Regions from separate parts of the Paenibacillus sp. N3/727 genome, predicted to be linked through region 1. Evidence: riboswitches for the same ligand, from Rfam matches in the RefSeq annotation. Region 1 holds a riboswitch; each other region holds the start of a gene.
The links. A riboswitch is a leader RNA that binds a small molecule or an ion and turns the genes downstream of it on or off. The one in region 1 is predicted to bind thiamine pyrophosphate.
Positions count from the first base shown of each region.

Region 2: it holds a riboswitch for thiamine pyrophosphate, as region 1 does, so the genes downstream of both, tenA (thiaminase II) here and MNQ98_RS20220 (Ykof family thiamine-binding protein) in region 1, are expected to answer to the same signal.
Region 3: it holds a riboswitch for thiamine pyrophosphate, as region 1 does, so the genes downstream of both, MNQ98_RS24990 (ECF transporter S component) here and MNQ98_RS20220 (Ykof family thiamine-binding protein) in region 1, are expected to answer to the same signal.
Region 4: it holds a riboswitch for thiamine pyrophosphate, as region 1 does, so the genes downstream of both, MNQ98_RS02840 (ABC transporter substrate-binding protein) here and MNQ98_RS20220 (Ykof family thiamine-binding protein) in region 1, are expected to answer to the same signal.

Region 1 covers NZ_CP093336.1:4,386,344-4,393,717, reverse strand. Annotated here, with positions in the region: gene MNQ98_RS20235 (methyl-accepting chemotaxis protein) at 129-1,379, opposite strand; gene MNQ98_RS20230 (class I SAM-dependent methyltransferase) at 1,579-2,301, opposite strand; gene MNQ98_RS20225 (nucleotidyltransferase domain-containing protein) at 2,444-3,157, shown strand; gene MNQ98_RS20220 (Ykof family thiamine-binding protein) at 3,350-3,949, opposite strand; TPP riboswitch at 4,025-4,125, opposite strand; gene MNQ98_RS20215 (nitroreductase family protein) at 4,291-4,896, opposite strand; gene MNQ98_RS20210 (ABC transporter permease) at 5,379-6,332, shown strand; gene MNQ98_RS20205 (iron chelate uptake ABC transporter family permease subunit) at 6,322-7,266, shown strand; gene MNQ98_RS20200 (iron ABC transporter ATP-binding protein) at 7,263-7,374, shown strand, end outside.
Region 2 covers NZ_CP093336.1:1,245,389-1,252,762, reverse strand. Annotated here, with positions in the region: gene MNQ98_RS05595 (Spo0E family sporulation regulatory protein-aspartic acid phosphatase) at 269-388, opposite strand; gene MNQ98_RS05590 (helix-turn-helix domain-containing protein) at 695-1,015, shown strand; gene thiE (thiamine phosphate synthase) at 1,164-1,838, opposite strand; gene thiD (bifunctional hydroxymethylpyrimidine kinase/phosphomethylpyrimidine kinase) at 1,835-2,755, opposite strand; gene thiM (hydroxyethylthiazole kinase) at 2,752-3,594, opposite strand; gene tenA (thiaminase II) at 3,656-4,321, opposite strand; TPP riboswitch at 4,463-4,566, opposite strand; gene MNQ98_RS05565 (LLM class flavin-dependent oxidoreductase) at 4,632-5,711, opposite strand; gene MNQ98_RS05560 (DHA2 family efflux MFS transporter permease subunit) at 5,801-7,294, opposite strand; gene MNQ98_RS05555 (ABC transporter ATP-binding protein) at 7,332-7,374, opposite strand, start outside.
Region 3 covers NZ_CP093336.1:5,365,854-5,373,227, reverse strand. Annotated here, with positions in the region: gene MNQ98_RS25000 (SDR family oxidoreductase) at 393-1,256, shown strand; gene asd (archaetidylserine decarboxylase) at 1,260-2,063, opposite strand; TPP riboswitch at 2,231-2,345, shown strand; gene MNQ98_RS24990 (ECF transporter S component) at 2,432-3,061, shown strand; gene MNQ98_RS24985 (ABC transporter ATP-binding protein) at 3,054-4,817, shown strand; gene MNQ98_RS24980 (energy-coupling factor transporter transmembrane component T family protein) at 4,814-5,620, shown strand; gene MNQ98_RS24975 (S-layer homology domain-containing protein) at 6,337-7,374, shown strand, end outside.
Region 4 covers NZ_CP093336.1:631,860-639,233, reverse strand. Annotated here, with positions in the region: gene MNQ98_RS02860 (glycoside hydrolase family 65 protein) at 1-1,387, shown strand, start outside; gene MNQ98_RS02855 (EAL domain-containing protein) at 1,491-2,537, opposite strand; gene MNQ98_RS02850 (GGDEF domain-containing protein) at 2,622-4,139, opposite strand; gene MNQ98_RS02845 (VOC family protein) at 4,517-4,900, shown strand; TPP riboswitch at 4,990-5,100, shown strand; gene MNQ98_RS02840 (ABC transporter substrate-binding protein) at 5,204-6,235, shown strand; gene MNQ98_RS02835 (MTH1187 family thiamine-binding protein) at 6,281-6,574, shown strand; gene MNQ98_RS02830 (ABC transporter permease) at 6,571-7,332, shown strand.

The sequences.
Region 1 (7,374 bases):
GCCCCCTGTCAAGTAGACAGGGGGCACTTCAATTCATCCTTAGGTGGCTTGCTTTGTTTTGTTGTCCCTGTTGATTTCGGATTGTTCAACGAGCAGCTTTTGGGACACCCTCATAACATTAAACTCTTTTAAAATTTGAAGACATTGATCGTCTTTTGGAGCTGGAATACAGCGTCATTCATAGCTTCCGCTTCTTCCGCCATTTTCTTGATGGATACGATTCCTTCGTTCATGGAGGCGGATACCTGCTCGGTGCCGGCAGCTGACTCCTGAGTAATGGCTGATATGTTCTGTATCGCAGCAGATATACTTTGAGCGCTTTCCAGCATCGATTCGCTTTCTTTGGAGAAGGCGGAGATTTGCTCAGTTATGTACTGCACACTTGTAACGATATCCAAAAAGACTTGTTCCGCTTCATGAATCATTTCAGTTTGTTGACGAACCACTTCTTCATTAATTTTAATGTTCTGCCCGGCAAGTTTAATGTCATGCTCAATGCTGCGTACAAGATTAAACACTTCACGTGTGGAAGAAGTCGACTCTTCCGCGAGCTTGCGAACCTCATGAGCAACAACTGCAAACCCGGCGCCATGCTCCCCAGCTCGTGCAGCTTCAATCGAGGCGTTTAGCGACAGCAGGTTAGTCTGCTCAGCAAGTTCCGAGATTGTTTCGGTGATTTTGGTAATCCCCCTAGCATTTTTGGAGAGGGCATCAATTGATTCCGCTACTTTTTCGGTGGCTTCAATGTTTCTATTCATTCCGGCAGACTGTTTCGAAACGGATATGCGTCCTTGTTCCACTAAGCCGAGTGTTTCTATAGAACGTTGGTTCATCTCTTTTGTGGAATCTGTATAATTGCTGACCATCTGCTCAATCTCACGGATTGACTCACTCATCTCGGACACATCTTCCGATATTTCATTCGCTCCTACAGCCAACTCGTTGGAAGAAAGGGACACTTGGTTCATAACTTCGATCAGGTTATGGTTCTTGTCTGATATATCACGACTGGATCTCATGACTGTACGAGTGATATCCGAAGTTTCCTGCAAAATTTTTCGAAGTCTCTCAACCATACTGTTAAAAGTTCGGCTCAGATCTGACATGCCTCCGATTTCTTCCACTTTAAAAGTGAAATCGCCTTTGGCAATTTTGGATGAAACATTGGAAATATCAGCGAAAGATTGTGTAAGCGTTCTCTCGATTATCCGCGAAAGCGGGTATGTAAGAAGGGCGAGTGTAGCGACAAGCAGAATCCCTATTACGGTTTTGCCGAGAACGATTAGGGTTAGCAGCATTGGAACTGCAAATAGAACAGCTATCGCATAACAAGCAGCTGTTATTTTACTGGAGATCGGTAGCTTGTTGAACCACGACATGAGAAAGAGTTCCTCCTTTAAGCATAGGATATATTTACCACGATTATAACATTGTTCGACATGAGTAGATATAACGAATTACATTGTATGGATTTAAAATAATAAAAAATAGTCCAAATAGTCTATCTGGTAAAAAGCCAGAGGGGGAAAAGAAGGTGGGTCTACAATTCTTTTCCCCTTGGATATGAACCTCAAATCATCACTTTACAGCTTTGAGCAAGGCGGAAGCCAAAAAATTCGTATTGTCCAATATCATCCGGTCATGTTGAAATAATGTTTCCCATAGGGACAGATCAAACAGTGCGCCTTCATCCCGGCATTCAAGCGTATCCAGGTGTCGGATTTGTTCCTGTTTCATTTGATCTGTAAAGTGGTTGTATTCCAAAGCTTCCTCAAAGGAAAATCCACTCTCCATGAGATGACTGCGCCATTCTTCACGATTCATGAGACGAGGGATGCCAAAAAACTGTTCTAATTCTTTCTGCTTTTCAGACGGCATCGGTTTGTCCATCAGCAATTCACGGTCGTACAGCGTGCCTCCCTTGGTTAATACCCGGCAGTACTCGGATAACGATTCGGTTGCATTGGTGAATACCGTGACTGACTCTGCAATCACGTAATCAAACTGCTCATCCTCAAATGGTAAAGAGCACACATCAGCCTGAAGGAAGTTAATATCCAGACCCATGGCTTCAGCACGCATTCGGGCTTTATTCAGCATGTTCTCATGCAGATCAATAGCGGTAACGCTATATCCTTGCTCGGTCAGGTGACATGCAGTTCTACCGGTCCCACAGCCTACTTCTAAAATACGGCTGCCTAGGGGAATTGGTTCTTTCCGGAATAACCTTAGGGTTGCTTCAAATCCTCCCGGATGAGCGCTTCCCATTCCTAATTTGGATAGCATGTTGATATAGTTCATGATCTTGAGTCCCCCAATTCTTCCTTTATTCGGTGTAAAGTGTATTCGTCTATTTACCATATGTTTAAGGTACCTTTGGGGTTTTAGCTGAATTTAATAATTTGAGCCCGTTTTTCTCGGCTGAGGAGGTATTTATCAAACAATGGGGGAACGCATCGTGAAAACTGAGCCGTTTGAGGCAGCCAAACAACTGATATTTCGGGACTATCCGAATTGCTTGATAGCTGTTTTAGGAGGAAGTGCAGGCAGAGGAGAGCACAACGAACAATCTGATCTCGATATTGTGCTTATAGATGACAGTGTGGAAGACTTCAATCGAAAAACGATTGAATCATTCGGCTGGGTCGTGGAACTGTTCTTCCTGACAACGTCAGGATACCGGGAGCAGTTTGATGCAGGTGTAATGGCCGGAAATCCAACTCTGCAGCGGATACTTGCAGAAGGGAGGGTAATACTTTCCCGCCCGGAAGGGGAGAAGATTCGAGAAGAAGCCCAAAGCGATCTGGATTATGGCCCGTTGCCCTATACTTCATTTGATATTGATGTAGCCCGTTATGCTGTAACCGAATTTATGATGGATTTAAAAGCCTCAGACAAACGTGTAGAAATGTGGTTTATCGCTCAAAAATTGACTATGCTGCTTTGCGAGTTTATTCTTAGAGCAAATCAACATTGGACGGGTGAAGGAAAGACATTATATCGCTTGCTGTCTGCATTTAATTCCAGCATCGCGACGGATTTGGAGGACGCACTTGAGATGCTGTATGTTCACGATGACCGGGGAGCTTTGCTTGAATTTGTGCCGAAACTCCTACAGCCTTATGGAGGACCTCATTTAATCGGGTATGAAGAATAGCCGAGATTGGGGGTATTGGTCGTTACCAAATCGCTTCCATCTCAATACATTTATAATGTGATTTTAGATCACACGAAACTTAAACTCAGGAGGAATCCACATGGGTATAAGCAACTAAGCAGAACAAAAGAAACAAGGCTCGGCCTGCAATCAGGCCGAGCTCATCTTTGTTTTGTGTGATAGTATCATGTGCTAGATTTCTTTTGGTGAAGGGCTATTGGCCGATACCACAACTGTCATAACCAGATGGCTTCGGTCAGTTTGAATTGCATGCATAAAGGCATCTTCGAGCGTGTCGAACACCCTTGATAATGTGCCGTCCAGTCGGCTGGCATAGTGGATGCCTTGTGTTAAAGTCCCTTTTGATTTTGCTCGCTCAACCTCTTGGTATATGATGTCCATATAATTTTCTGTGCCGAGTGGATAGAGCGAGAAATGACAAGCAGTTTCAATATTAGCGGAACCCGCAAGACTTTCGTTCATACGTGTATCATCTTCAGACATATACACATCACCTTTGCTGTCGCCTGGACATCCAATGGAGAATGTTCCATTAAATACGGTATGTACGCCAGTGGCCGCTGAATGCGCGAATATCGCACGGGTTACGTCAAATACATGTTCAGCTCTGCCTCTAATACAAGTACATAAATCATCGGTATACATCCATACCTTGTCCGTGTTTACGGACGCCAATGCTTCTGTAATGACCTGAACGAACCTGTCTGTCATCGGAAATACAGAGAAACGGCAGCCTACGATCCTGCTGGTCCCGCATGCTGGATTATTCATACATAATAACCTCCTAATAAGATATAAAAAAACTGCACCCTGTGAAGGAGTGCAGTTTTATGCTTATAGCAAAATAAACATAAAGCTCCACTTCCCCACGCTAGTATGACCTAGATCGGGTAGTAAGGGTTGACGAACAATTCGTCTCTCAGCACGAGGCACCCCTAGTTCAGCTTGAAAATGAGTCAGTAAGTTGAGTGAAAATGAACTTCAATGAATTGAAGATAAAATCGTTATAGCGATATTGTACGCGCCGTGACCAGGATATATCAATATGTATAAGATACTATAAATAATGAAAGAAAGCACCGATTATAATCGGTGCTTTCTTGAATAGGTTCTTATTTAAACAGCTTTACGCGATCTTCAAGAGGTTGGAATTCTTTCTCGCTAGGCTTGGCTGTAGGTTTGCCGAAAGGCATTTGAGCTATAAGCTTCCAGCTTTCAGGAAGGTTCCATTCGTTTCTTACTTTCTCATCAATCAGTGGGTTATAGTGCTGCAAGGAAGCACCAAGACCTTCTGCTTCAAGTGCTGTCCATACTACGAACTGAAGCATTCCGGAAGACTGCTGAGACCAGATTGGGAAGTTATCCGCATAAAGAGCAAAGTTTTCTTGCAGGTGTGAAATAACGCTGCTGTCTTCAAAGAAGAGAACAGTGCCGTAACCTCCACGGAAAGCAGCCATTTTTTGAGCGGTGGGTGCAAATTGCTCCTCACTTCCGCCTACAACTTCTTTAAGAATACCTTCTGTCATGTTCCACAGCTTATCGTGTTGTTCTCCTAAAAGTACAACCACACGGGCGCTTTGGGAGTTAAAAGAAGACGGAGTATGTTTTACAGCTTCATTTACGATTTCCTGGATACGCTCATCCGAAATAACGGAATCTTTGCTGATTGCATAGTGGGAGCGGCGATTCTTGAGGGCAGTGCTGAAATCTGTTGACATAAAATAAAATCCTCCTAAAATTATCATTTTTGCATTTTCACCTGATATAAGCATTTCCTTGATATACCTGTGATTATGCATCTTGGTTTCTAATACTCGGATCAATCGTATGGAGTTCTCACAACGTTCACTAACTTACGTTTTGTAAGAAATGATTGATACGTAAGTATCTTAGTATAATACAGAATGCTTTGTCAAGATTTTTATTAATCACTTTTTTTGAAGTTTAAACAAATAATTGAACCAAGCGATTTAAACAAGTGATCTTATCATGTAAGAAACTTAATATTATGAACAAATGATGAACAGATATTCTAAAAATTAAAAATATAATTGAGTTTGATTCTCAATTATACTTGTCGGGTTGAGAATGTGATGATATAATTCACTTTAGATCGCAAATGATAATCAATCTCATTGAGAGTGATATCCACATCCAGCCGGATCATACCGGAACTGCATCCCGCATAGAAGGAAGAGCTATGAATAAAAGATACTTGATTGCAGCAGTAGTGGTGTTATCCATTATTTCCTTATTCATAGGAGTAAAGGACATTTCACCGCTTGACCTGTTCCGCATGACGGAGCAACAACAGCATATTATGCTAGTCAGTCGTATACCGAGGCTTATCAGTCTAATTCTGGCGGGAGTCAGTATGAGTATTTGCGGCTTGATCATGCAGCAGCTCAGCAGGAACAAATTCGTATCTCCAACAACGGCAGGGACTATGGATTCCGCAAGGCTGGGTATTCTGGTAGCGATGCTGGTGTTCTCAACCACGGGTCCTCTGATCAAAATGCTGGTTGCATTCCTGTTTGCATTTGCAGGTACGATGATCTTTATGAAGATCCTCGACAAGATCAAATTCAAGGATGCCGTATTTATCCCGTTGGTTGGATTGATGTTCGGGAATATTATTAGCTCGATCGCTACATTTTTTGCCTATAAATATGATCTTATTCAGAACATGTCTGCTTGGTTGCAGGGTGACTTCTCGATGATCATTAAGGGGCAGTACGAGCTGATGTACATAAGTGTTCCTCTGGTCATTCTGGCTTACTTGTTCGCTAATAAGTTTACAGTGGCGGGCATGGGAGAGGAGTTCGCAACAAATCTGGGACTTCGTTACCGGAGAGTTGTTAACATCGGTTTGATCATTGTGGCTCTGGTGACAGCTTCAGTAGTTCTGACTGTAGGTATGATACCTTTCCTGGGGTTGATTGTACCAAACATCGTGAGTCTTTACTTGGGGGATCATTTGAAAAAAAGCCTTTCGCATACCGCACTGCTCGGGGCCGCATTTGTTCTCTTCTGCGACATCATCGGCCGAATTATCATTTATCCCTATGAAATTCCGATCAGCTTAACCGTGGGTGTAATCGGAAGCGGTATATTCATTTACTTACTGATGAGGAGAAAGGCATATGACATATAAAGCCAAAACCGGTCTGCTGGCCGCGGTGGCACTCATCCTGATAGGCCTCTTCTTGTTCATTGATATTGGAGGTAACTGGGATTACGCGCTGCCGAGAAGAATCAAGAAGGTGTTGGCGATTGTTCTAACAGGCGGCTCAATTGCGCTGTCTACCACGGTGTTTCAAACGGTCACTAATAATCGAATTTTAACGCCAAGCGTCATGGGACTGGACTCCTTATACGTCTTAATACAGACATTTGTCATATTCGCTTTCGGTTCTTTTAAGCTGTATGAGCTGGGTAACATAAACTTTCTGATCAATGTCGGCGGCATGATTCTTTTTTCGGGAGTCTTGTACAAGATTTTGTTCCGAAGGGAAGGAAATAATATATATTTTCTTCTATTAATCGGGATGATCTTCGGATCGTTATTCTCAAGCTTATCTTCCTTTATGGAAGTGTTGATCGATCCGAATGAATTCCAGTTTGTCTCAGACAAAATGTTTGCCAGTTTCAACAATGTAAAAACAGAATTGTTAGTCATCGCTTTCATAGTAGTGGCGATTACCCTGATTTATTTCGCTAGGTATTTCAAGTATCTCAATGTACTGGCGCTAGGACGTGAACATGCGATCAACCTGGGTGTGAATTACGATTATGTTGTCAAAAGAATGCTTATTATCGTGGCGGTTCTGATTTCGGTGGCAACAGCCCTTGTCGGTCCAATCACATTCCTGGGACTCCTTGTTGTTAACGTGGCGTATGAATTTATGAAAACTTATCGTCATTCCTACTTAATTACAGGTTCCATCTTGATCAGCATTATAGCTCTGGTCGGAGGTCAGTTAATTGTTGAACGAGTGTTTACATTCTCAACAACGCTGAGTGTCATCATTAACTTTATCGGCGGCATCTATTTCATATATCTGCTATTAAAGGAGAGTAAATCATGATCCAGGTAACTAACGTATCTAAAGCTTACAGCGGCAAAAAAGTCGTGGATAATGTATCGGTTTCGATACCTAAAGGTAAGATTACGTCATTTATCGGACCGAACGGTG
Region 2 (7,374 bases), 3.1 Mb from region 1:
CAGCTATAAAAACTAAAAGGAAAAAATGCAGTTGTTATGAAGTAAAGTAACAACTGCATAATTAACTTTGATATAACCATTAAAATTACTCAGTGCAGCTGAAATGTTTAAACTATCTGAGAGGGATAACTTATAAGGTTCTAGTTCACAGACTTCTATTCCTATCCAGTCGTCATAGGGAAAGTTAACCCATGTTCTATGACATCTTCCGATAATTGATTAATAAGGAATAGTTCGAAAAATCTCACTTTTCCCGAAATCGCCTGATTCAAGCAATTGGCTTCACGTCTTTTTTACACTTAGTCCTGTTATATAGATTAATCAATTCGTCAAGATCCATAGATTGTTTAAGGACCATGGGATGCCGCAAACCATACTTCTTCCCCATCACATACAGCAATTTCCTAGACTCCTCTATTCGCTGCCGCATGACTTCGGCACGTACCACAGCTCGCCGACCTCCTCATGTAATACCTTTTTCCCTTGTTAATAGCGCATTGTGCATCTACAAATTGCAGCAAAAACCATACCATTTAGCGGTTTAATCTTCTATTAACTTATAAGCTTGAATATATTTACAGTTTACTATATGAATCATTTAAGGACAATACTGCACTTTAAATAAAACTTATAGTGACTGCAATAATAACTTTTTTTTGTCTACACTTCTTATATAAGAGGAGTAGATACCAATATGAAGCAATCGATTGCAGTGAGATTAGGCATTGTTATAAGAGAAATACGGAAAAGTCAAAACTTAACTCAAGAGGAGCTTGCTGAAAAAATTGGAACTTCGTTTAGTTATATTGGCAGACTGGAACGAGGAGAAGGCAATTTCACCGTGCAGACCCTAGAAAAAATCACCAATGCGCTTAATATAGACTTCTTCGACTTCATGTCCTTAGGCAAAAGAGACAATGAGATCCTGCTTGAAATTAATTCCCTGCTGATGCAGCAGGATGAAGACAACCAGCTAAGAGGCTTAAACATACTAAAGGAGCTTTACCGAAGATAGTTTTAATGTAATACCTTCTGCTGGAGCACTACAAAAAGAGCTTTTTCCACCTCTCAGTGGAAAAAGCTCTTTTCAAGTTTCCAACTTATGATTCCTATGCTGTATTCTTTAGCTCGAATAAAGCGAGAATCTCAAAAATTCAAAGTCATCACCCCAACCTCACTACTGCCCGGTTCACTGTGGCCGCTATCCCCTCCACTACACTCCTAACCCGATCCGCCTGCGTTACCGCAGAAATCACCGCCACGCCATCCGCACCTGCGCGGATCACTTCCTCCGCACGTTCGGCGGTAATGCCGCCGATCCCAACGATAGGCAGTTCGATTCCAGCTCCACGCATCTCACGCAAAATCGCGGTACCTTGCGCTGCTTTGGCATCGTCTTTAGAGACAGTCGGGTAGATCGGCCCAACGCCGAGATAGTCCGCGCCGTGAAGGATCGCTCGGCGGGCTTCTTCCACCGTGTGGGCGGAAACACCGAGAATCCGGTTCCCGATCCGTTCTCGGACGGTTTCGGCGGATTCATCGTCTTGGCCGATATGTACGCCGTCGGCGTTCAGTTCCAGGGCCAGTTCAACATCGTCGTTCACAATGAACGGCACGCCAGCACGGCGGCACATGTCCTGCATTTGTCGGGCGAGTGTGAACATCGGCTCACTGGACAACGCGTTCGTCCCTTTCTCGCGGAACTGGAACATCGTGATACCACCGGCTAACGCCTCTGAGAGTACCCGCTCCGGCTCTACCCGGCAGTTCACACTGCCCATGACCAGATACATCCGAAGGTATTCGCGCATCATGGCGGGAGAAATTCTCTCCTTCATCGTAGCACCTCCTGACGACGGCGACCGTAGGCCCAATGATTTGTCGGGCCGTGACCCTCACCCAGATTTAGGCCGTCCTCGATAGCCGCCTGGATGAATGCTCTGGCATTCGCAATGGCAACTAGTGAAGGCATTCCCTTGGCTAGTCCTGCAGCAATCGCGGCGGAGAACGTACAGCCCGTGCCATGCGTATGGACGGTGTGCACCCGTTCGCCGGTCAGCTCTGTAAAGACCGATCCATCATAGATCAGGTCAACGACCTGCCCGCTCCCTTGGCGGTAATCGTCATTACGGCTAAATCCACTCTCACCGCTACCCGTGCTATTTCCACTAGTTCTACTCTCTCCGCTAAAGCTACCATCCTCGCCCCCATCATGCCCGCCCTTAATCACAACGATCTTCGGCCCAAGCTCACGGATACGCCTTGCGGCTTCCCGGCGATCCCCCATTGACCGGATGCTCATCCCAGACAATACTTCCGCTTCCGGAATATTTGGAGTAACGACCAGCGCCAAGGGCAACAAATCCTCCTTAAGCGCCTGCACCGCTTCTGTCCGCAACAGCTCGGCGCCTCCTTTGGCGATCATCACTGGATCGACAACAACTTTTTCCCAGCCAAACTTCCGGATTTGTTCTGCGACCATGCGAATAATATCTGCACTAAACAACATGCCTGTCTTCAAAGCATCCACCCCAAGGTCTGACCCTACGACCTCGATCTGCTCCGCCGACGCTTCCGGAGGCAATGGATATACCCCATGAACACCAAGTGTATTCTGTACCGTTATCGCAGTAATCGCCGACATGCCATATACGCCAAGCTCCTGAAACGTCTTAAGGTCCGCTTGGATTCCGGCTCCTCCGCCACTGTCCGAACCGGCAATCGTCAACGCTCTGGTAACGCGAATGCTCGTCATCGTCTGTCACCTGCAGCGGCTGCACCCAATTCGCGAATAGCTGAGCAGCCAGCTACCGAACCCGGGTGCAGCTTGGAGAGCTCATCCAGGAACGCGATCTGGAAGCTTCCGGGTCCGAGATCAGACGTACGATCCGCTGCCTGTGAGGCAGCCGCACTATAAAAAGCGAGGCCTACAGTACCTGCCAGCATCAGGTCCGGTTCAACCGCAGCGAAGGCGCCCAGCACCGAGGTCAGCAGACAGCCTGCTCCCGTAACCTTCGTTAGCAGCACATCTCCACCGCTTATGATCCGGACTAACGTTCCATCGGTAATGACATCCTCCTGTCCGGTGATGGCGACGATCGTGTTCAGCTCTCGCGCGGCACGAATCGCCAGGTCCACATTACCGCCATCCGCGCTGTCTCCAGCATCCACGCCTTTGATCTCTCGTTCCTCTCCCACAAGATGCGCGATTTCAGCTGCATTGCCCCGCACCAGTGAGATCTTGACCTCGCTGAGAATTCGCAGAGCCGACTCCGTCCGAAACGTTGTGGCTCCCGCGCCCACCGGGTCCAGCAGAACCGGGACGCCATGGGTATTCGCCGATTGCCCGGCAATAATCATCGCGTCCACCAATTCGCGAGACAGCGTTCCGATGTTCAGCACCAACGCGCCTGCGATCTTCGCCATGTCAGCGACTTCATCAGGCGAATAAGCCATCACCGGCGATGCGCCCAGCGCGTAAAGGCCGTTCGCCGTAAAATTGGTCACCACCACATTTGTCATATTATGTACGAGCGGTTTGTTTGTTCGCACCTTTTCAAGGAGAGTAGAAAGCTCTTGATCCAGCATACTCATATTGATCAGCCTCTCTTATCATTATGGAATCGCAAAAATATCACAAGTCAGCAGCCTACACCTACAATGGCCACTCCTCCTGCCGGTAAGCCATGTCCCAGAACATATACTCCAGCTGGCAGCTGAGCATGAAGTGTTCAGCCATACGCTCACGCTCGGCAGCCGTTGCTTCTTGCGCCCACGCATCCACACGATTACGGAAATTGGCTGCTGCATCCTCGGCCCGGTTCCCGTAAAAATATATCCACTCATAGAACGGATGGGTCTCATCCGGCTGAACCTCATCCAGCAGCTTCCGGCCGATCTCCAAATACGTCCAAGGACAAGGCAGCAGCACGGCCATGATCTCACCGAGACTGCCTTCATGCGCAACCGTCAACATGTGACGAATATAATGATGCGCGGACGGAGCGAGCGGATACCCTTGCATTTCTTCATAAGTTACCCCTGCAACAGCACAGAAATTTTGATGCGGATGCACCTCGCTGTGGAGAATAAAAGAAATCTGTTCATTAAAATCTGCAATCTCATCCCGTGTTCTACATTTGGAAATCGCGATCCCGTAAATCCGCATATAAGCATTCAAATACTCATAATCCTGTTTGATATAATGAATCAGCTGTTCCTTGGACAAATTCCCATCTGCGATACCTCTCACAAAGGGATGTTCATAAATCGCCTGAAAAATGCCGTCCGCCTTCTGACGGAGCTCTTGCGTAAAGCTCATCTTTCCCACCTCCAACATAATGAAGAGCAGGAAGTCCCGTAAGACAGCACCCTCGGAACAACACAAAAAAGCCGCCCCGAAAGCTGGAGCGGCTTCATCTATATGCCTATGAGTGTGAACGAACACATCGCATTTAAGACCTTATGACCGACTCCACTTTCCTACGCTAGTATGAACTAGATCAGGTTCAAAGGGTCCAAGATACACTCTTGTCTCAGCCGCTGACGGCTCCCCTAGTGGACTTCCTATTCTATTGAGTAATACTGTACAAAGGTTTACTAGATCTGTCAATTATCACTATATGAACAGACTAATATGGAGTTGCAATTTTACCCTTCTCGCCCTGAACCGACCCGCTCTCCCACACCGAACTCGGAATTTCCCGCTTCAGCACAGGTGCCACTTCCTCAGCAAACCGGTGGAGCTGCTCCTGCTGATCCGCCTCAGTAAGACCGTCAACGCTGATGCTCAGCACGGAATGTCCGAAGGCTTCGTGATAATTTAGGATTTTCTCGATCACCTGCTCCGGACTACCGATGAGTGCCGGACCGTTCTCCATATTATCCTCCAGGCTCTCAAACGGCGATTGGTTATGCTTAGCTGATTCCGTTGCACTGAAAGCATTATAGTACGGCTTGAACCGGCGTATAGCCTCTTCTGTTGTATTTCCCAGGTAGAGACTGCCCGAACCCGCTCCAACCACCGCTTTGGCTGGATCATGCCCGTAGTAAGCCAGGCGTTCACGATAGTGATCAATCAGTACTTTGTATTTAGCCTTGGGATGAAAGGAGTTCGATGAGAAAATAGGCTCCCCGAACTGGGCTGCCAGCTCCGTCGACAAGGTGCTTGACGCACTGCCGTGCCAGATCGGAATGGAGGATTGATAAGGCCTCGGGTAAGTCGTCACTTCATGAAGAGGCGGACGGTAGCGGCCTTCCCAGGTAACATTGTCCTCGGTCCACAATCGCTTCAGCAGCCTGTACCGCTCAGCCATGGATTCCCACTGCTCTTCCTCTGTAATGCCAAAGAGCGGGTAATGCCGCGGATCATTGCCCTTGCCGATAATCATGTCCAATCTTCCACCGGACAAATGATCAAGCGTCGCATAATCCTCTGCGACCCGGACTGGGTCTAGTACACTCAGCACCGTGACCGTGGTCAACAGACGGATACGGGATGTTCTCGCTGCAATCGCGGTTAGCACAACAGGGGGAGAAGAAGACAGGAATGGAGCACCGTGCCTTTCCCCTACACCGTAAGCGTCGAAGCCCAATTTTTCAGCGAGGATGGCCTGTTGGATGACATTTTGAAATTTTTGCTGCGGGGTCCAAGACTCCCCTGTTACGGCATTGGGGAGGTTCATCATTAAGCTGAACAAAGCCACCTTCATCTTTTCGCAGCCTCCTACTTAAAAGTTCATGTCCACTTACGTCAGGTGCTTAGCGATCATACCGTGAACAACCTCTATCTAAAATCACATTACATCGAATCACTGATCTTGGAGCTGCCGGAATCCACGGCACGCCCTCTTCTCCGGAGAAGAAGAGCTAGAGGAACTGCCAATGCCACTAGCGCGCTCGCGATAAGAAAAACATCATCGATGCTCCGTGTGTAGGCCGCCATATGCAGCCACTCCGGGCTTCGGTCGGAAGGGCCGGTAAGCAACCGGGATTCATGGACGTTCATCCGCGCATAGAACAGTGACGTAAACATGCCGAGTGAAATCGAGCTGAACACCTGCCGCAGCCAGTTAAGCAGCGCTGACGCATGGCCTGACTCCTGCTCCGTTACTGCTGCCATGGCAGCACTTGTTGCTGGGGAGAGCGCCAGCCCTGATCCGACATTGCGGATGCACATCCAGACCATGACGGAGATCAGCGTCGTTTCCACATGAAGCCTGCTGAAACGGAAGGTTGTGACCAACAGGATCAGGCTGCCCAACGCGATGAGAAGAGCCGCTCCCCAAGAGGCATACCACTTGCCCGACAGGAAGGTTGCGATGGTTAGGCACGCCGCTGCCGGAAGAAACAGCAGTCCGACCTGGAAGGGAGTCATTCCCTGGATTTCCTCCAGAAACAGCGGAATGAAATAGACACCAGAATAGAGAGCGAAGGTTAGAATTAGCGAGACAGTCAAGCTGATCGTAAAGGTAACATTGCGGAACAATCTCAGATTCAGAAGCGGCTCCCTGGTCTGCAGTTCAACCCGAACAAACAAGACCGCACACAGACCGCCAATGATCAAACACCCCCATGTTAAAAGCGATTGCATGCCCCACGCATGCATATTGCCAAAGAGCAGCAGCAGAGCCAGACTGCCCATCGTGGCCAGCACTAGGCCCGCTAAATCCAACCGTTTCCGAACCCGTGTAAATCCAGACGGAAGCAACAGCAGAGCGGCGATCCACGCAGCCACTCCTATCGGCACCGTCACCAGAAAGATCAGATGCCAGTCATGCTGCTGGAACCAGCCGCTCAGCGAAGGGCCGATGGCGGTACCAAGTACCGTCGAAAATGACCACACACTGACCGCTAGAGGCTGTCTTTCACGCGGCAGCGTCTGATAGATCATGGTGAGGGAAATTGGTTGAATCAGCCCACAGAACAAGCCTTGAACCATACGAAATCCAATGAGTGCATAGATGTTCCAGGACAACGCACACAGAATGGAACCGACCGTAATTCCCGCAAGTGACAGCAAAAACATGGATTTTCCTCCAAAGCGGTCACAGAGATATCCGCTCACCGGCGTGATCATGCCGCAAGCCAGTGAAAAGCCAGTAATGATCCACTGCACTGTGCGCAGCTCGGTATCGAATATACCAATGAACCCCGGGAGGGACACATTGAGTGAAACAACATGATACATGCCGACAAAAGAGCCGAGAAATAGCGTGATCAGAACAGGCCAGAAAGGAAGATCAGGCTGCCCGCTGCCTGTCTTAGTCGAAAGACAACCCGTATTTACTGACAAGTCATGACCTCCAGTTGGAGCGTTGCCGCTATTCTTCTCACAACGGATAGTGACAGGCTGCATAATGACCGCTGCCAAGA
Region 3 (7,374 bases), 980 kb from region 1:
ACTCCGAATAAGGTCTTGGAAAGACAGAGAGGGGGGTACCGGCAATGAGCCAAAGAAGACGGATGCGCAGCCTGATTTGTAGTTGCGGAGGCTGTGGCATTTTTAGAAACCGTTTGCGTCGGATTAAGAATACGAAGCCTGAAAAGGATTTGTGGTTCTAATTCATTCATAATACATTTCAGCACCTTCGTTATTTCCCGGGTGGAATTATCCTACCTTCGAACATAGCGGGGTGCTTTTTTGAAATATTTGATTTATATGTTTCACGTAGGATGCCGAAGGCGTTTCTTCTTGGTTGGTATGCTATTGAATCTATGTATGGCGGATACTAAGATAGATAGAACGTAGGGAATTATAGCACTGGAACAATCAAGGTCTGAAGGAGAGAACGGATGGGAACAATGGGGGAGTTAACAGGGAAAACAGCGTTCGTAACAGGGGCTTCCAGCGGCTTCGGACTTCTGATATGTCTGGAATTGGCGGGACAGGGATACCAGGTGGCGGCGGGAATGCGAAGGCCGGAAGGCTCGGACAGACTGCTCAGCTTAGCAAGGGAAGCAGGATTGGAATCACGGATTCATGTGGTCACGCTGGATATATGCGAGCCGGAATTGGTAAAGAACGCTGTACTTGAAGTTGAGAAGTTATGGGGGCGTTTGGATCTTCTTGTGAACAATGCGGGTGAGGCCGTTGGCGGATTTGTAGAAGAGGTGCCGCTTGAAGCATGGAGGAAACAGATGGATGTGAATTTCTTCGGAACCGTATCTGTGACACAAGCCGCCCTCCCACTCATACGCAGAACAGGAAAAGGCAGAATTATTTTTATGAGTAGTATTAGCGGAGTAGTCGGATTTCCGGGTTACGGACCATATGCCTCCTCAAAGTTCGCTGTAGAAGGATTTGGTGAATGCCTCTCACTGGAGCTTCAGCCGTTAGGAATCGATGTGGTGCTGATCGAACCCGGTGCGTATGGTACAGCCATATGGAGTAAAGGGTTTAGCGATATTAGCGCACAAGAGGGATCTCCCTATAGGGCTATGCTGGATGATGTGCTGAATTTCTCAAAAGCAACCGCCGAAAGCAGTGGCGACCCACGAGAGGTGGCCCATCTGGTGGGGGAAATCGCACGGATGAAATCTCCCCGATTCAGATATCGGCTGCCGAAGGGCACCCGTATGACCGTTACAGCCAAGCTGCTGCTGCCTTACCGGATGTTCCAGCGCATCGTGTTGAAAACGCTGAGCAGGAAGCGCTGAAATTCAGGAGTTCTTGGCTGGCGGCTCGTGGAGCAGGCCAAGCAATTCTCCCATCTTAACCTTGTCCCCGAGCTTTAGATCACCACGAGGCGTGAAGGTTCCGTTCTTTGTTAGTAGGACGACGGTAGAGCCGAATTCAAAGTAGGCGAGGTCATCGCCATTGCGCCATTCATTCGTCTTCTCGTCGGTATAACGAATACTGCTGACATTCATAGCGCCAACCTTAACAACGGCCACTTCGCCGTGTTCATGCCTGATATATGTAATGAGTCTTTCGTTGCGGCTGAGTACATTTCGGATATTGGTGAGCGCAAAATCGTTCACCGGATACACCTTGCCCCGGAGATGTTCGCTTTCTGCTTTCTTACCGGTTACCGGGGAATGAATCCGGTGGTAGTCGGTAGGACTCAAGTAAAGCACGAATACATAGCCATTAAGATAGTTCCCCATCCGTGGAGAATGGTTCAGCAATTCGTCGACGGTATAATCCTGGCCCTTTACGTTCAAAATGGTTCCCGCTTTGACGGGGCCCATGCCTGTGATAAGGGCGTCAACAGGACTGGTCATGGCGCTCGCTGTTTCATCGATTGCGCGCATGCCCATTTTTAGACGGCGGGAAAAAAATTCGTTTAGCGAACGGTATTCATGTATTTCTTTTTCAGCCTCATGGGCGGGAATTTTATATATTCGTATAAACGTTGGTATGAGATAACGGCTCCATCTGCTGTGGGAAAAGCTACCCATGATGCGGGATACCCACTTTCGGGAAGAGAGTTCTGTCATTAGCCTCAGTAATTGTTTAGCCATGTAATTCTCCTTTGTGCTTGCATTAACAAATAGCGTTTTTGGATGTATGCGCACTCTGCATTATATTGACATAGAATAAGGGCTAAATCAATAAAAAGGGGATTTTGAAAAAAAGGGGCTTGCAAATTCAGGAAGGACTGGTGTATTTTAAAGTCAGCTTAAAACCGAATAGGGAATACGGGGGCTTGAGTGAATCAGGCTGAGACTGCAGATGTTGATCCCGCTGCTGACCGTTAATCTGAACTGGGTAATGCCAGCGTAGAGAATATCCGACCCTGATAGGGCCTATTTTCCGTCTGCGCATATTTTCCAGACGGTTTTTTGTCGTGTTTGTTAATTCAATTTGGGGTAAGAGGGGAGAAGCTGTGATGCAATCTGGTGTTGAAGCAAAAAAGAATGGAAATGTTAGAAGGGGACTGCGGCTTAGTGATATTCTCGTTACGGTTCTGGTCTCGCTTGTTCTAGGTGTGGTATACCATTTCTGGGGTTCGGTATACAGCCTGTTTAAGCCGTTATTTTTTGAGGCGGATGAGATGCTGTACGGCATGTGGTTCGCAGCAGCTCCGCTTGCATTTCTGTTGATTCGCAAGCCAGGGGTAGCATTAATTGCAGAGCTTGCAGCTGCGCATGTTGAAGTACTGTTCGGAAGCGGCTGGGGATTGAATCTGCTTCTGTACGGTATCATACAGGGTCTGGGAGCGGAGCTGGTATTTGCCGCCTTCCGTTACCGGAAACATGCTGCCTGGACTGTTGCTCTGGCCGGTGCAGCGTCTGCAATCGGTTCGATGGTGATGGATTTCTATTTAGCTTATACAGACAATTATGTGTGGTGGATGTTTGTTGCCAAGTACAGCATGCGTGTTGCGAGCGGTGCGTTGATTGCAGGACTTCTGATGTTCGCTTTGGCCAAGGCATTGGAGCGGACAGGTGTAACCTCACTGCTTCGACCTGCTTCAGCCAAAGATTATGAAGCTCTGGATGATCCGCGCCATGTGTGAGAACCCAGGTGATCAGCATTCAGCGAGTGCTGGCGAAGGAATGGTACCATCCCATTCATTGTATGTGGAAGGGCTGCGACTGAAATTTCCGGGTGAAGATCGGCTGGTGTTTAAAGATCTGTCTTTTGCTGCCCAAAAAGGGGAAAAGGTGCTTCTGCTCGGACCGAGCGGATGCGGTAAATCCACATTGCTTCAGGTACTCAGCGGGATGATACCCCATGCGATAGAGGTCCCGATGAAATGCTCGGATCAGCGGATTCCGTCTTCTTGGGCGTATGTGTTTCAAGATCCGGACACCCAGTTTTGCATGCCGTATGTGGATGAAGAACTGGCCTTTGTGCTCGAAAACCTTTGTGTACCACAGGAAGAGATGATTGGCCGGATGCAAGAAGTATTAAGTTCCGTTGGCTTGCGCTTAGAAAATTTACATATTCCGATCAGCCATCTTTCCCAGGGGATGAAACAGCGTCTTGCACTCGCATCGGCGCTGCTCCTTCAACCGGAGGTGTTGTTTCTGGATGAGCCTTCAGCGCTGCTGGATCCGGAAGGCCGGGAACAGATTTGGGAAGCTGTGAAGTCCGTTTCAGATGGACGGACGCTCATTATTGTAGAACACCGGATTGAAGAAATGGCAGCTTATGTGGACCGGGTGGTGCTGTTTGGCCCGGATGGCGTGATTCTGGGCCAGGGAAGCCCCGAGGTCGTGTTTACCGCATTTCAGAAAGAGTTAACGGAATACGGCATCTGGTATCCTGGCGTATGGGACGACTATGCCGGATCTCCTACCGGGGCGGAAACCTTTCGATCGTTAACTTCGGTAACGGTAAGGACGGAATTATGTGAAGATATAGATGTGGAAGGTCTGTGTGTGGTCAGCGCAGCCCATATAAGAGAGTTATCCACAAATTCGGGTAGCGGAAATATCAGCGGAATTACGGGATGGCATGGTGGAGAACAGGAACAATTCCATGTGGGGGTAGTGAATCAGGACCCGGTACTTGAACTGAGCGATTTCACGGTGCTCCGTAAAGGGCAGCCGGTTGTGGCAGTTGATAAAGCTACGGTTTATCCGGGCGAATTCGCAGCCGTCATCGGGCCGAACGGAGCAGGTAAAAGCTCACTGCTGCTCGGTCTGATGGGACTGCTTAGGGCGGAAGGGGAATACCGTCTTGGTGGAGATATTGTCCCGCCAGGGAAAAAGAGAAAGGAACGAAAACTCCGGCAAGGAATGCTGGGGCGAATCGGCTTTGTCTTCCAAAATCCAGAGCTTCAATTCGTCACAGAACGTGTTTTGGATGAAGTGGCCTATTCTCTTCTTGTGGATGGAATACCGCTGGAAGAGGCAGAACTGGTTGCGCGTGACGCCCTGAAGCGATTCGGGCTTAGTGGGTTAGAGCAGCGTCATCCTTATCAGTTGTCCACCGGTCAAAAGCGAAGGCTAAGCGTAGCGACCGCGATGGCACGAGAACCGGAGGTGCTGCTGCTAGATGAGCCGACGTTTGGACAGGATGCGCGGAATACGTTCTCCATTTTAGAGATGTGTGAAGAATTGCGCCAGGCAGGTACAGCTATTCTGATGGTAACCCATGAGATGCAAATTGCCCAACAAGCGGCAACTCATATATGGGAAGTCCAGAAGGGGAAGATTATTTCGCAGCAGGCTTCTTCCAGATTGAAGGCCAGTCCCATAGGTGAAAACAGATCCGCTCAGATTCCGGGGGAACGCAGCTTGATATTATCGGGGGTGAGCCGATGAACTTCTGGAAACCGGATCGGCTGACCTGGCTGCACCGTGCGAATCCGGTCATAAAGCTTGGGGTGCTGATGGGACTATTCTTAACGACCGTGTTGACACATGATATTGATTTTGTCATGTATCAAGCTGTTATTTTTACCGTATGTCTGTTGGTCTTAAGTGGCATAAAGCCTTGGAAAATGCTTCTGTTCTTCCTTCCGTTTACGATTGCGTTTCTATCTTCATCTTCCTCGATGATGCTGTTTGGTCGGGGCGAGAATATATGGTGGGAATGGGGATTGTTCCGTGTGTCGGAAGAAAGTTTCTATCGGGGGCTGCATCTTGGGTTTAAAGGAATCACGTTTGCGGCTGAGGGTCTTCTATTCGTAACAACAACGTCCTCAGTAGATCTGTTTTACGGATTGATGCAGAAGCTGAAACTTGCCCCCAAATATGCTTACAGCTTCATGGCTTCCATCCGGCTGCTGCCGATGGTGTGGGAGGAATATTTGGCCCGCCGTCAGGCACTTCAGATTCGTGGTCTAAGGCCCATACGGGGAGTTAGAGGCGTGGTGCATAGAGCCGGAATGTATGCTGTTCCGCTGCTTGCCCAGAGCATCCGAAGGGCCCACCGGGTGGCGGCTGCCATGGAGGCCAAGAAGTTTAACGGGGAGGCCGGTAAACATAGAACCTACTATTATGTGTCCCGGTTCACGGTGTATGATGTGCTCATCGTCCTTCTGCTGGCAGGAGCTGCTTGTGGGGCCTATGCCATTGCCATTCGGTATCCGTGGTTCGGGATCGGCGATGTGCGATTTAATTGATTTTGGAAATAGATAGTGCTAAACTGCATGTAAATACTTTCCTGCTACCGTATAAAGCGGAGCTTGCCGAAATCTCGGTGGGCTCCGCTTTTTTTCGTGAAGTTCTGCGTAAACCGTGGGAAGTGTGCCTATTTTACTAGAAGGAGTGATAGGAATATAATACCAAATCAATATAATATATGATAAAATAGTAACGATTTTACTATAGGTTTAAATACTAGACAAGATGAACCAAAACTTTCAAGTCTGAGCATCACTACGAATGCGGATTATTCTTCCAATCGCTGTTGCCCCCAGATTTCTTTGATGTATTAATATAGGCTCAAATCCAAAATAAGTGCTTGCATTAAGCAATGAAGCCGCTACGTAGATGGATCGTTCTTACGATCGCTGTTGTCCCCAAATTTCTTATGAATCAACTTTTAAAGTGGATGAAATTCGGGGACAAAGGCGAACACTTCGCTTCTTCAGATCGATTCCATCCCCTCCGCTACTTTGCTATTTATGTCAAGAACTGATTATAAGTTTGAGCCTTAATATAACGTTGAAATCCGAGGACAGTTTATGCTTCCGATGTGAGCTTTCCTATGGAAAGCTTTCGGGCGACCACTCCGTTTCTCCAGAATAATTCCGCCTTCTCCGTTGAATTTCTTCTATTAGTGACATAAAAGACAAGTTTTGAAAGCGTATTTAAAAATATACAAGGAGAGTGGGTCATGATGAAAATGTACTTTAAGAGTGTGCTAGTCGGTTTAATCGCTGTAAGTGCTGTATTTCCATTTACGGGTATTGGAGAGGTTTCAGCAGCTACGAAATTTAAGGACGTGCCAGCGAATCATTGGGCAAAGGATGCTATCTATTCGGCGGTAAATAAAGGCTACTTTAAAGGGTACGGTAAAGGTATTTTCAAGCCTAATGCTACAGTTACAAGAGCTGAATTTGCAGTATTAATGGCTCGTGTGTCTAAAGAAATACCGGCAACTGAAAAAACGGATGTATTTAATGACTTAAAAAATCATTGGAGTAAAAAAGAAGTGGATCGTGCCGTATCTTTGGGATTTATAAACCCAAGTGATTATCCAAATGGATTCAAACCAAATACTGCTCTAACCCGAGAAGAGATGGCCAAATGGTTAAGCTCTGGTCTAGCAGCTGTGGATAAAGACTTTAAACAGGCACTTGCAGATACCAAATCAACTCTTATTCCGGCGAAAGAAGCTTTCAAACCAGGAATCTCACAAGCCAGTGTTCCGTACATTGCTGTTGCGATGGGAACAAATCTAATGAGTGGCTATCCGGATGGATCGTTCGGTCTTAAAAAAACGACAACAAGAGCGGAAACATCGGCCATTCTTCTAAGACTGGATAAAGTGAGTACCCAATCAGCTACTTCCTTTGCAGATCTTAACGAGCTCAGAATGCTAGGTACTAAAAAAACGAATTTGGAGTTGGTAACTCCATTTACGACAGGTAACACTTCCTTTGCGGATGTTGCTGGTAAGAAGAATACATTTCGGAATAGTGCTGGAAGTCTTGTTTTCCATCGTATGGTTGCTGTGAATACACAGAAATGGAACGATAAGAAAAGTATCTATGCACCATTTTTCATCGACGAAAGCAACAAAGCATTCTTAACAGAACGTAAAAACGTATATCCTGTTTATCTGCAGATTACAATATACCCGAAATCCAAAGAGTTTGATGTTGATCATTACTATAGTGGAATTAGTGATTTTACTGGTGGTGCGCCGATC
Region 4 (7,374 bases), 2.6 Mb from region 1:
AAGCGACATCGTCATCGAAGGTGACGTTGCTGCACAACAGGCGATCCGCTTTAATATTTTCCAGCTGAACCAAACGTACAGCGGTGAGGACGACCGCCTGAACATCGGGCCTAAAGGATTCACAGGTGAGAAATACGGCGGTAGCACCTACTGGGATACAGAAGCCTATTGCCTCCCATTCTACTTGAGCACAGCGGACTCCAGTATCTCCCGTAACCTGCTCATTTACCGTTACAAGCATCTGGAGAAGGCAAAGGAAAACGCGAAAAAGCTCGGATTCACTAAAGGCGCACTGTATCCGATGGTGACGATGAATGGTGAGGAATGCCACAACGAGTGGGAAATCACGTTTGAAGAAATTCACCGTAACGGGGCCATTGCTTATGCCATCTACAACTATGTGAATTACACCGGTGACTTCGCTTACCTCGGTCAATACGGTCTTGAAGTGCTTGCGGAAATATCCCGCTTCTGGGAACAGCGTGTCAACTACGTTCCTGCCAAGGACCAATATGTAATGCTTGGTGTGACTGGCCCGAACGAGTACGAGAACAACGTTAACAACAACTGGTACACGAACCGGATCGCTTGCTGGACGATGGAATATACACTGGATGTGCTGAACTATCTGGAGCAAAACGAGCCAGAGCGTTATACGGAGCTGGTTGGCAAGTTGAATCTTCAGGAAGAAGAAACGACAAAATGGCAGGACATTATTAATAAAATGTACTATCCAGTGGACACTGAGCGCGGTATCTTCCTGCAGCAGGACGGCTTCCTTGACAAAGAGCTTGTACAGGTTAAAGACTTGGATCCGAAGCATCTCCCACTGAACCAAAACTGGTCATGGGACCGCATCCTACGTTCGGTTTACATTAAGCAAGCCGACGTGCTGCAAGGATTGTTCTTCCTGGGTGACCGTTATGATCTGGACACCAAGAAACGCAACTTTGATTTCTACGAGCCGTTCACCGTGCACGAGTCCTCTCTCTCCCCTTGCGTGCATTCCATTCTCGCATGCGAACTGGGATACCAGGAGAAAGCGTATGAAATGTACCTTCGGACCTCACGTCTCGATCTGGACAACTATAACAATGATACGGAAGACGGCTGCCATACGACCAGCATGGCGGGCACCTGGATGTCTGTTGTTCACGGTTTCGGCGGTCTGCGCGTCAAAGACGGTGTGCTACACCTGAATCCGTTTGTTCCTGGACACTGGACTTCTTTCTCCTTTAAGGTTATGTTCCGTGGCTCCCGCCTGAAGGTGAACGTTACAGACAAGGAAATTATCGTCTTGAACGAGACTGATATTCCAGCTGTTATCAGTCTAAACGGCAAAGAGCACACCATCAGCGGTATGGGTGACGTAAAAGTGGCCAGATAATTAGATATACAAAATGAAGTCTGACGGGTATAAGAATAAGGGTACTGTCTCAAAGACGGTACCCTTTTTATTTTTGTAGAATATCTGCGCCTCACATCGTCCCTTACGAACATATCAAACTGCGTTCATAGTCACGTGGCGGGCGGCTGTCCGGCTTTCCGAACAAATAACCTTGGGCCAGCTCTATGCCGATTCCGCAGCAAAATTCAAATTCTTCACGTCGTTCAATGCCTTCAGCCAGCACCTTCGCACCAAAATCATGGGCGATGTCCGTAATGGTCAACAGCTGTTTTTGCTGCGCCGGGTTCACATCACAATGGTCAATTAGACTCCGGTCGATCTTCACATAATCCGGCTTCAGCCTGATCATCTGTTCGAGCGTGGAATAGCCGGCTCCAACATCATCCATCGCTACGGAGATCCCATTTCGTCGGTACACCTCAAATATGGATTGAAGATGCTTCACATCATCCATACGCTCTGTCTCAACCACCTCAAACACAAAATCCGTCGGTTCAAGCGACAGCCGTTCAATCGTATCAAAGGTATGAGTGAGACAAAATTCCGGATTATATATGGAAGAGGGCAAAAAGTTCACAAAACGCTTAACACCCTTCGGTAGCCAAAGAGCACTCGTCTCAATTGCTGATATTCTGGCTGCACGATCCAAGAACGAATGCAGCCCTGTCTTACGCGCAGTTTCAAACAGCTCATAGGGCTGAAACGGCACGCCGTTCTCGCTCGAACGCAACAAAAACTCATAAGCTACAATCTGTTCAGAACCGTCCACAATCGGCTGCATAAAACTCGTAAACTGCTTTTCCAAAATCATGTTAACAACATCAAAATGCTTCATGCGTTCCTCAAATTCACGTAGTGGTATCCACTTATGCTGAACATCCGGTACAGCTCCTCCAGTCACGTAAAAGTTCAATTGCTGCCGGATGAACGGGGGAAGATCTTGCATAAGCTGCATTAAGAAGAGCATTTCCTCACGATCACTGTAATGGACGGCACAGCTTTCCGGTGTCTCTTCCACAGCACGGCCGTTCTCACGGAACATCAAAATCAGCTCGGCAAATACCGGACGTATATGAATGGTTCCCTGGTCCTCAATCGGTTCAATGGTGCTGCAGTTATTGCAAAACATGATTGTCCTCCTCAGCAAACTCACTCACTATCTATACTTCTTATCGGCATATAGCTTACAAAATCTTTGCAATTTTTAACATTTTTATGATGAAACTGTAGGTGAAGATTGGGCATAAAATTGCCAGTCTACCCCATTTTCCTTGGCTGCATACATCGCAGAATCAGCTCGTCCGATCAACTCCTGATCATTCGCGGCATGATCCGGATATACCGCGAGTCCAATGCTAGCCCCCGTCTGGATCTCGACTCCCTCCAGCTCATAGGGCTTACTCAAGAGCGCGCTAATCTGGTCAGCTAGTTCCGCCAGTTCTCTATCGTCCACGGCAGGATAGACCATAACGGTAAATTCGTCCCCGCCCAGACGGGAAACAATCATTCGTCCGCTGTCCAAGGAACACAGTCTTCGTGCTACCATTTGGATAAGCAGATCACCGGTCCGGTGACCGTAGCTGTCATTCACGGATTTAAACTGGTTCAGGTCCATATACAGCAGACCCAGCCTACTCCCCTTTTGGTCAGCATCCTCAATGCTCTCCATCAGTTGGGTATTGAAATAACGACGGTTGTACAAGCCTGTGAGATCGTCATGATGGGCGAGATACTCACTTTGCTTCAAGCTGACGTGCAGACGCTCCATCAGCCGGTCATTTTCCAATTGGATGAGCACCTGACGAACCAGAATAAACAATACGCTAAGCGACAAGCCTGTAAACAGTCCGCTCCATCCCTCGAATCGCTCCGTGATCAGATAAAAAAGCCACCCGAGAACACCGTACGGCAGCAGATACTTTACCAAAAACGTCCCAAATGCAGGCTGCTTGTCCTTCACGATGTCCTTTTCCCGCATTCCAGAAACCGAACGTACGCCCGCCATTCCGATAAGGAACACAGCTGTTGTCCAGAGCAGATCCAAATAAGGGTTCGGAACAGCCCCCACCAAATCGACAGTAACTAAATAAAATAGATTACCGATTACAAAAGCCAAGCCACCAAAACAAAGATACACTGCAACCATTGCCTGAACTTGCTTGGCATTAGCATACAAGACAAGTGTGAAAAATATCAGTATAATGCCGCACACTGGATACATCAGGTTTACCCAGAGCAAGGTCCCTTCTCCTTCTAGGAGGTAACCCTGCAGTTGAGGCTTCAAGAGATATTCCCAACTTACCGTAATAAAGACGATAAATATAATAACGATATCAAACATAAACCGCAGACCTCTAAGCAGTCCTTGTTCGTGTCCGAACAAATAGACTAGCCCTGTGGTAAACAACACCATCTCCATGGTCCAGAGCCAATCCGCGGCGCTCAGTTCAGCCAGATATTCTCCCTTGGTCCATATCGGATATGCCCATACGAACTGGGCTAAGCCTTCGCAGATCAGCCCCAGCATGACCAACAGCCAAAAAATCCGCAGCGATCCCATATGCCGCAAGGCAGCTAAAGCGAGGTATCCTGAAGCGGTGAGCGGCGCGATAACTGTCAGGACCCTCTGAACAGCCACGGCTTCCGGAACCCAAAGCACAACCATAAATTGAACAAACAAATATATGACCGCCAGCCTCAGCGGTGCCATTCGTGCTATATTCCAGTTCATAAGCGTTCCCCCTGTAAAAGGTTAGCTTGTGTAGACATGATGTATGTAGTAGGCCTAAAGAATTATGATATTTATCTATTGTAATGATACTTTTTACCCACCAGGAAGTAAAGAATAGAACGCAAAAGTGTAAGATTTGAACCTACCTGTGGAAGATCTTCTCCCTTTTACAGTATAATGAAACCATAAAAAGACCCGACGCCGACGGTTAATCACCCCCTTGGATGCTTGCCGTTGCTGCCGCGGGCCTAACTCTTATCAGTTTGGTAGCTTACATGCTTCATATGAAATTCGTGTAACCCCACTTGACAACTAGGAATTAAATGCTATGATTCTTTTAATTTCTTAAACTTTCATTTTAAAGGAGTGCCTAAAGGATGTCACAGAGACGACTGGATCATGTAGGTATTGTGGTGCGGGACCTGGATAAGACGCTTGCATTTTATACGGAAGTTGTCGGACTTGAGCTAAAAGGACGGCTTACACATACGAACGGAGTCATAGAGCTGGCATTCCTCGGCTTTCACGGTGCAGATGAGACCGAAGTCGAGCTTATTCAAGGGTACAGCGATTCCCTTCCGGCTGAAGGGACGGTACATCACTTTGCTGTAAGCACAGACAACATTGAAGAAGAATACGCCCGGGTAAAAGCTCTGAATGTACCGCATTTAGATGAAGAAATCGTTACTCTGCCAAACGGGCATCGCTACTTCTTTATTCACGGTCCCGAAGGGGAGAATATTGAATTTTTCCAGCGCTGAGGATATCCATAGCTTTCAGGCCTTCACTGGACAGATGTTGAACGCCGGACTATAATACACGTAGTTAATCATAAATTATGTGAACAACTTCATAAGAACCGGGGTGCTGGAATTGGCCGGCTGAGATTGTATACCTTAACATACTGACCCTTATACCTGATCTGGGTAATGCCAGCGTAGGAATGTGTATCTAGCGGTCTCTTTATACCGCTATCAACCTTTGCGCTCGTATGCGTCCCGAATTTCGGGACGCTTTTTTTGTGATTAGGTAAGTAGAAGTAATTGTTCAGAAGGAGAGAGAACATGGTACGGAATAAAAGATGGATGTCCTTGGTCATACTCTGCACGGTGCTGCTTGTCGTTGCCGGATGCGGAAACAAAGAAAAACCGAACAATGAAGGAGCTAGTGATTCGAACAAACCTGCTGCTGAGCTGCGGGACGTTCAGGTCATGCTGGACTGGTCGGCAAACACGAACCATACAGGGCTTTACGCTGCAAAAGATCTTGGATATTACGAGGAGGAAGGGCTCAACGTCAAGATCATACAGCCTGGTGCTGGTGGCAGTGATGCTCTGGTCGCCTCAGGCAAGGCTGACTTCGGTGTCAGCTACCAGGAAAGTGTCACTCTGGCACGGACTCAAGGCGTGCCGCTCGTTTCGATCGCAGCCGTGATCCAGCACAATACGTCCGGGTTTGCCGCTCCGGTTGACCGGAATATTAAAAAAGCAGCCGATTTTGAAGGAAAATCTTACGGCGGCTGGGGTTCCCCTGTAGAAGAGGCTGTGATGAAATCGATCATGGAGAAGGATAATGCCGACGTAAGCAAGGTAAAAATGATTAATATGGGAGATGCGGATTATTTCACTGCCGTGAAGCGCGATATTGATTTTGCCTGGATCTTTTATGCTTGGACCGGTATTGAAGCCGAGCTTCGCGGAGAGAAACTGGATATGATTTATGTAAAAGACTATTCAGAAGCGCTGGATTATTATACACCTGTACTGGTCACGAGCGAGAAAATGATCAATGAAGATCCGGAACTGGTAAAAGCGTTCATGCGCGCCACGGCTAAAGGCTATGACTACGCCATTAAACAGCCGGAAGAAGCAGCTGCACTCCTCTCCAAGGCGGTACCCGAGTTGGACAAAGATCTGGTGCTGGCTAGCCAGAAGTGGCTCAGCCCGCTCTATCAAGACGATGCTCCCCGCTGGGGAGAACAGAAAGAAAGCGTATGGAAGGGCTATGCTGATTGGATGTTTGAACGTAAACTGCTGGATAAGCCGCTCGAAGCAAGCAGCGCGTTCACGAACGATTTTTTACCGGATAGCCCATAAATCGCAGAACCATAGATCCGATATAACGAAAGGATGGAATGGACCATGGCAAGTACACTGCTCAGCATTCAAGTGATTCCCAAGACGCCCGACGGTCGGGATAGCATACCTTATGTAGACGTAGCGATCAAAGTCATTCAGGAATCAGGCGTCAAATATGAGGTGAACGCGCTGGAAACGACACTGGAAGGAGAACTGCCAGAGCTGCTGAAGATTGTGAATGATATGCACGAAGCACTTTTCCAGGCTGGTTGTCCGAGCGTCATATCCCAAGTGAAAATCGCGCAAAATCCTGAAGGAATCAGCATGGACCGGCTGACTGAGAAATATCGTCCATGAGGATTTGGTGGAATCGTCTATGGCCGCCCTTTGTGGCGGTCCTCTTCTTTTTAACAGTGTGGCAGCTGGCTGTCTCCTTGTTCCATGTGGAAGATTGGATCCTACCTCCGCCTTCGGACATCGTCAGGGAAGCCGCTGCCGGAGCCGAAGATCTGCTCGGACATATACTTGCCACCCTGCAGCTGACACTGATTGGCTTCGCCATCGGAACAACTGTCGGTCTGGTTATCGCGCTACTTCTCCATCTGGTCCCTTGGATGAAAACCGCACTATACCCGCTTCTCGTCGTAAGCCAAAATGTGCCGACAATTGCGCTGGCTCCACTGCTCATGATCTGGTTCGGGTTTGGAATCTTACCTAAGGTTATTGTCATTACACTCGTGTGCTTCTTTCCGGTCGCCGTCTCAGCCATGGATGGTCTTGCTCGTACTGACCGGACGATGATGAATTACATGGAGATGGCTGGTGCAAGCAAATGGCAGACGTTCCGCAAGCTGGAGCTACCTCATGCCCTCCCCTCCATCTTCTCTGGCGTCCGGATTGCCGCTACGTATTCGGTCATGGGTGCGGTGATTGGGGAGTGGATCGGCTCGGACAAAGGAATCGGATATTTCATGATGCTGCAGAAATCCGCATACCGTACGGACCGCGTTTTTGTCGCTATTTTTATCATTGTCTTGTTAAGCCTGCTCATGGTTGCGCTCATAACTCTGCTGGAGCAACGGCTCACCCGCTGGAATCCGAAGCAGGAAAAATAATCTTCGCACCAATTTACAAATAAGGGAGGTGTTTTCAGGTGA